DNA from 3 places in the Peribacillus sp. NPDC096447 genome. Region 2 is predicted to be linked to each of the others. Evidence: riboswitches for the same ligand, from Rfam matches in the RefSeq annotation. Region 2 holds a riboswitch; each other region holds the start of a gene.
The links. Region 2 has a riboswitch for thiamine pyrophosphate ahead of ACIQZD_RS03980 (ABC transporter substrate-binding protein). Riboswitches for the same ligand answer to the same signal wherever they lie in the genome.
Positions count from the first base shown of each region.

Region 1 (2,268 bases), on a different contig from region 2:
AGGTCGATTTGGCTAATTTAAAAATACCTATATGCTTTTTGGAGGGAATAATATTCAGACTCTCTTTTTCTTGCTAACGCATTTAATAGTGTATCCAATTCTTGACTGGCTTGAACAGTTAGCAGACTTGTTAAGCCATAACTTGCTGCCAATTTGATCATTTCCTGTCTCTTTTCTTCTACCCTTTCTATAGTTACCTTACGGCAAGGCATATATGTCACCTCCCATTTATTCAATTTTTTTACACTTTCATCATAATGAAACTACTAGTTAAAATCAACTATTTTTCAGAAATAAAATGTGTTATTTTATAGGTTAAATGTGACAAAACACCTACTTCATTCTTTAATTATGTATATTTTATGTCATTTCCTATTAAACGCAAAAAAGCATCCACTAGTGTAGACTGTGAATGCTTACATCATATCCCTTATCCAAGAACCCAAAATATAGTCCATCGCTTACTATGTCATCCATTCAGAAGGTGACTCGTTATTAGGTCTATTTATAACAATCTTATATTCATCTTCAAGCACTTTTAATGGGGCATCATAAAGGTGCCTTTCATCAGAGGTTTTGTATACTCCATTGGCCAATAGCTCTTCAATGAGCTTTGCCTTCCTCTGTTCAATCCTCTTAAATAATTCTGCCATGTAAATGGCTCCTTTCCTAGTCATCCTAGAGCCTGCTTCTAGTTAGCTAACTTTATCAACTTATTTGATTTTCACCAAATTATATATACCTTTTCTATTATGTCACTAAACGTTATTTCCCAAAAATAAAAGCCCCTTCTAATTCAAGAAGAGGCTGACAGTATCCGTGCGGCTCTTCTTATCTTCCAAGCATATGCTTGTTGGATTTAGCACAGTTCCCAAAACGGGTCCGCTGCCGAGGTTTCTTTGGGCCAAGTCCCTCCACCTCTCTGGATAAGAATTCGATATATAAATGTTGTAGAAATGATTCTATCCTAATAATCATCAAAAGTCAATTACCTGGTTCTCCCTTTTTTCCTGGACATAAAGTGCTCCCTCTTCAAATACGGGTTGCATTTTCTTGTCTTTCTGATATGATGTCAGTAATTACATACAATTCACACCACTAGGGGAGTCTTTTTTTTAAGACTGAGATGGAAATAGTTCCGGACCCTTTGAACCTGAACCGGCTCATACCGGCGGAGGGAAGTGGATGATATCGTCCATTTACAGACTATATCCATCTACCCCGTTCCGTATTCAGGAGCGGGGTTTTTCATTATTAAGGGGAACCATTCTAAAGGAGGATGAACAATGGAGAATATTAAAACAGAAACATTCAGTGATAGACTTCATGCACGGGCAAAAGAGATTTGGAAAAGGAACCATTCACATCCCTTTGTCCAGGCAATTGGAAACGGTACGCTTTCTGAAAAGAAATTTGCCTATTACCTGAAGCAGGACTATATCTATCTCATGGATTATTCCAAGCTCTTTGCTTTAGGTGTCATCAAAGCTCATAACATCGAAACCATGGCAAAGTTTGCGAGTATTTTAAATGAAACCCTTCAAGTGGAAATGGATATCCATCGGCAGTATGCTTCCGAATTCGGGATCAGTTCCAAGGAATTGGAAGATACAGAACCTACTCCCACCACTCTAGCCTATACAGGTTACATGCTAAATGCAGCTCAGCATGGGACTTTGGCAGACTTGATCGCCTGTCTCCTGCCCTGCGCTTGGGATTATTATGAAATCGGTTTGCTATTAAAAGAACAAAATGGAGCAGCATTGGAAAACAATCGCTACGCAGATTGGATAAGGTCCTATTCATCACCTGAATTCGGGGAAGCACACAAGTGGCTGATCGCATTGTTGGAAGAATTGACGGAAGGCATGCCAGAAAAGGAACTTCTTAGATTAGAAAAGCACTTTTTGGTTACTTCCCGATATGAATATTTATTCTGGGATATGGTTCAAAATGAGCAGGATTGGCCGCTGTAGGTCGCAGACATGATGATGAATCCTATCAAGAAACTGACGTTGACTGCCATGATCACGGCTATAACGACGCTGACCAGTTCATTTATTTTCATCCCTGCAGGATTTGCAAAGGTCTTCCCTATTCAGCATCTGGCGAATGTCCTCACGGCCGTTCTATTGGGGCCTGCTTATGCTGTGACACAAGCTTTTTTAGTTTCCATCATTAGAAACATGTCTGGTACCGGTTCAATATTCGCCTTTCCCGGCAGCATGATCGGTGCACTTTTGGCTGCCATCCTTTATCGAAAAACAC
Region 1 is NZ_JBIWEV010000002.1:380,403-382,670, forward strand. Features, by position in the region: gene ACIQZD_RS08730 (Spo0E family sporulation regulatory protein-aspartic acid phosphatase) at 18-212, opposite strand; gene ACIQZD_RS08735 (Fur-regulated basic protein FbpA) at 465-653, opposite strand; SAM riboswitch class I at 829-933, opposite strand; TPP riboswitch at 1,091-1,197, shown strand; gene tenA (thiaminase II) at 1,287-1,976, shown strand; gene thiW (energy coupling factor transporter S component ThiW) at 1,992-2,268, shown strand, end outside.
Region 1: it holds a riboswitch for thiamine pyrophosphate, as region 2 does, so the genes downstream of both, tenA (thiaminase II) here and ACIQZD_RS03980 (ABC transporter substrate-binding protein) in region 2, are expected to answer to the same signal.

Region 2 (2,268 bases):
AACTATCAGCAACAATAATAAAAGAAAGAAGGGAGCCCCCTTCTTCCAAATTCCCCTTCCGATCATGCCCGATATTTCTCCGTTAACGTATCCATCGTAATCCCGCTTGGCTGATATAATATTTTCACTTGCGAAATGACATTCGGCGATCCTATTTCAATCATTCTTACATTCATTTTTTCTATCACGGCAAAAAGTTCGGAAAGCTCGCCCTCCATTGTCGTTTCAAGCGGGTGAACCTCATACTTGACACCAGATTCTTCAATGATCTTGATTGCTTCATCGACCATAGGGATGACATTTTCCCCTTTAGGAATAATTTGTATACTAATTAATGAATTGGCCATTGTATTTCCTCCTATTTTGGTAAAAATTCATTGGTAAATGCCTTTTCAGGATCGAAATCACCTTCAAGAAGTTTGTTTTCAGTCATCCAATCACTGTAATTCTTCCAGATTTCCAGTTTTTGTTCACCCCAACGCGGAGCATCATCCTGATACTTGGCTGCAAGCCACTCCTGGCTTTTCTTAACTAGTTTTGCATCAAGATCCGGCGCAGACTTAATTAACATGTCTGCTGCATCAGCAGGATTCTTAATCGCAAACTGGTACCCTTTCGATGCTGCATGAACGAATGCTTTAACAGTTTCGGGATCTTCTTTTATCATCTTTTCATTTGTAGTCAAAACAGGCGTATAGTAATCAAGCTTATCAGAGTATTCGGTTAAGTAAACCATATTAAGCTTTTCATTTCGCAACTCAGCCTCAATGCCTGTCCATCCATAATAAATCCAGGCAAAATCTATATCCCTTTTAACCGAAGTGAAAAAGTCCATGTCTCCTGTATTGACTATATCCACTTTATTTACATCCGCATTTTCTTTTTTCATTAGTGAATCAATAATGGCCTTTTCAACCGGAGACCCCCAGCCACCATACGTTTTCCCTTCAAAATCCTTGGGAGTTTTTATATTCTTTGCCTCAGGGGAAGCGAATCCAGAGGTATTATGCTGGATGACGGCAGCAACCGAAACAATTGGCACGCCCTGCACGCGGGCCTGTGTTATGCCCTCCTGGTAGCTCACGCCAAATTCAGATTTTCCTGAAGCGACAAGCTTATCCGCTCCAGCTTCACCTGGCATGATAATTTCCACATCAAGACCTTGCTCTTTAAAATAACCTTTTTCCTTGGCAACATACAATCCTGTATGGTTTGTATTCGGTGTCCAATCGAGAACGACCGATACCTTTTTTAATTCTTCATTTTTGGATGCTTCTTCTTTTTCATTAGTTCCGCCTGCACCACATCCAGCCAAAAGGAACAACGAAGTTAACAGTGGTAAGAATTTATTCAAGTTATTATCCTCCTATACATCATATAAGATCCATATGCCGGAACCATAATGGGACTCCAGGGTCTATTCAAATACTGGATAAAAAAGCAAAAAACGCCCGAAGATGAATTCGGACGTTAACATACAAAACAGAAAATCAGTAATAATATGTTCCCTCCGCTGGCATCATCCAGATCAGGTTCAAAGAGTCAGCATCTAAAGGATGCAATCTCAGCCAGCAGTACTGGCCCCCCTACATTTCTCGCACATATGAACTTTTCTCTCTCATTATATCAATTCATAGGGAAAAGGGAATACTAATTTGCTTCTTCTCACTAATTGGAAAGGTATTCCTTGCTCTTAAGGATATCTAGCAAAACATCTTTAGGAACGAAAATCATTGAAAGCAAGGTAATTCTGCCTCTTACCATTCCAATCATTCTTGGATGCAACGGTGGCAAATAGTCATTTCTTTGCAGGCGTTCATATAATGAGCATTACATGTAGACATTTATGTTTACTGGTTTTATAAACCGTTAATTTAATAAGCAAAAGGTGGATATGATCATGATAAAGATTAATCACAAATGGTTAGATGTCAGTCAAATCCAACCAGGAATAGCATCTGCTAAATCACTTGAAATTCTCCAATGTTTGGCGGGAGATTCTAACGTTCTTGAATACCGGAACTTTGGTGAGTTTAATTTCGATATGCAGCTGAGGCACCGAGTCATTGAGGCAGCTATTGCGTTGGATAAGAGTGATGCAGAATTTTCCACACTTGAGGAATCGCAATCCAATGAACAATATTGGCGCCTTTCAAAGGGTGGCACCTTTACTCTTCAGCCAGGGATTTTCCCTCATGCTGCACTTCTGGACATTTTCATGAATGGAAGGCTTTATGCTTTCGAATGCGGGACAGCAATAGTCGTCAC
Region 2 is NZ_JBIWEV010000001.1:798,647-800,914, forward strand. Features, by position in the region: gene ACIQZD_RS03970 (ABC transporter permease) at 1-66, opposite strand, end outside; gene ACIQZD_RS03975 (thiamine-binding protein) at 63-347, opposite strand; gene ACIQZD_RS03980 (ABC transporter substrate-binding protein) at 359-1,354, opposite strand; TPP riboswitch at 1,489-1,598, opposite strand; gene ACIQZD_RS03985 (protein-glutamine gamma-glutamyltransferase) at 1,901-2,268, shown strand, end outside.

Region 3 (2,268 bases), 550 kb from region 2:
GAAGTGATATGATCGTATCCAGGAGCTATATCCGTTGTCAATGGTCCCAGGGTATAGAATGGTGCTTCTTGACAGACCTCCAGCTGCTTATCCATATTTTCTTTAATCAAATGCATCGGTACGTGACCGGGTCCCTCCACCATGACTTGAACATCGTGCTTCCAAGCAATCTTCGTCAGTTCCCCAAGTGTTTCCAATTCAGCAAATTGAGCCTCATCGTTTGCATCTGCAATGGAGCCCGGACGGAGGCCGTCACCTAAAGAGAAAGAGACATCATACGCCTTCATTATTTCACAAATCTCTTCAAAGTGAGTATAGAGAAAACTTTCTTGGTGGTGCGCCAAGCACCATTGTGCCATGATGGAGCCCCCTCGGGAAACGATTCCCGTAACTCGCTTTGCTGTCATGGGAATGTATCGCAAAAGCACACCGGCGTGTATGGTGAAGTAATCGACACCTTGCTCAGCCTGCTCGATTAATGTATCCCGGAAAACTTCCCAATTTAAATCTTCCGCGACTCCATTCACTTTTTCCAATGCTTGATATATCGGAACCGTCCCAACTGGCACAGGTGAATTCCTGATAATCCATTCCCTGGTCGTGTGAATATTCTTTCCTGTGGAAAGATCCATTATGTTGTCTGCACCCCAACGTGTAGCCCAAGTCATTTTCTCCACTTCAGCTTCAATCGATGAACTAACAGCGGAATTCCCAATATTTGCATTTATTTTCACATGAAAATTACGTCCGATGATCATTGGCTCACTTTCAGGATGGTTAATATTTGCCGGAATGATAGCCCGCCCGCTAGCTACCTCTTCTCTTACAAACTCAGGGGCTACATTTTCCCTGATCGAAATGAACTCCATTTCTGGAGTAATGATACCTTTACGGGCATAATGGAGCTGGGTTACGTTTTGCCCTTTCACTGCACGTAATGGTTTTCTTTTCAATCCCGGAAAAATTTCGGCGTTGGATTGTGACTCAACTTTTTTATACCCGTTATCTTCAGGCTTTATTTCACGGCCATCATACTCTTCAACATCCTCCCGTTCCAGAACCCAGTTTCGTCTAATCGGGGCAAGACCTTTACGAATATCAATGGGATAATCTGAATCCGTATAAAAACCGCTTGTGTCATAAACTCGCAAAGGCGGATTTTCCTCTTCGCCGAATGACCCTGTAGTCGGACTTAGCTTAATTTCACGCATAGGTACTTTAATATCGGGTCTAGATCCCTCAACATACACTTTTTTACTCCCGGCAAAACTGGACATAATTGAAACGTTCATGTCATTTACAGAATTACTCATCATGATTTCATTTCTCCTTTTTAAGTTCATTTAAAAAGGACAAAATCCAATCCATTTCGCACGAAAAAGCCAGATCTCATATTTAAGACCTGGCTAACGTTAGTATGACTACAGAAATGACCAATTGAAAAGTCATTGTTTAGTAGATTCTAACTTCCCCACGCTGGTATGAACCAGATCAGGTCCTGAGGGTTAAGAAGATTAAGCGCTTCTCTCTCAGCCCAACTTTTATTGGACACCCCTAGTCTGAATAATTTAATTGATTACAGGGTAACTATATATCACCCTTTTCATTCTGTAAATAATTTGAAAGACCTAATATTTTCATTACAACTCTCCAAAATTTGTTGTTTGGAGAGGATTGTTAATTAATTCCCCAGGCTCTCAAGGATTGGGTAAAGCTCCTCTAAATGCTTGATTTCATAGGTTGGAATCACTTCATTCCGTTCCTTATCATGGCGATTTATCCAAACCGACTTTATACCTACTCGTGATGCTCCAAGGATATCGGTCATTAAATTATCGCCGACCATCAATACTTCATCCTTATCAAGCTCCATGATTTCCAAAGCATGCTCAAAAATGGAGGCATCCGGTTTACCTCTTCCAAATGCACCTGATATCACGATTTGGTCGAAATAAGGAACCAGTTCAGGAGTAATTTCAAGTTTGGTATTTTGCAGCTCAGGAGATCCGTTCGTAAGCAATAGCAATTTATACATCCCTTTTAATTCATCCAGAACACGGAATGTTTCTTCATAGATAAATGGCTTTTTGCGTCTCTCCGCAGGGAAACGTTCTGCCAGTTCAATCCCAAATTCCGGGTCATCGATCCCTAATGCCAATAACCCTCTCGTCCACGCTTCTTTCCGATAAGCCGGTGCAATCCCGGCCATCTTCCGGAATTCATCATGATCATCCTGAAAATTTCCCCATAGCCCCTCAAATGGGTTGA
Region 3 is NZ_JBIWEV010000001.1:1,343,919-1,346,186, forward strand. Features, by position in the region: gene thiC (phosphomethylpyrimidine synthase ThiC) at 1-1,316, opposite strand, end outside; TPP riboswitch at 1,452-1,566, opposite strand; gene ACIQZD_RS06660 (HAD family hydrolase) at 1,682-2,268, opposite strand, start outside.
Region 3: it holds a riboswitch for thiamine pyrophosphate, as region 2 does, so the genes downstream of both, thiC (phosphomethylpyrimidine synthase ThiC) here and ACIQZD_RS03980 (ABC transporter substrate-binding protein) in region 2, are expected to answer to the same signal.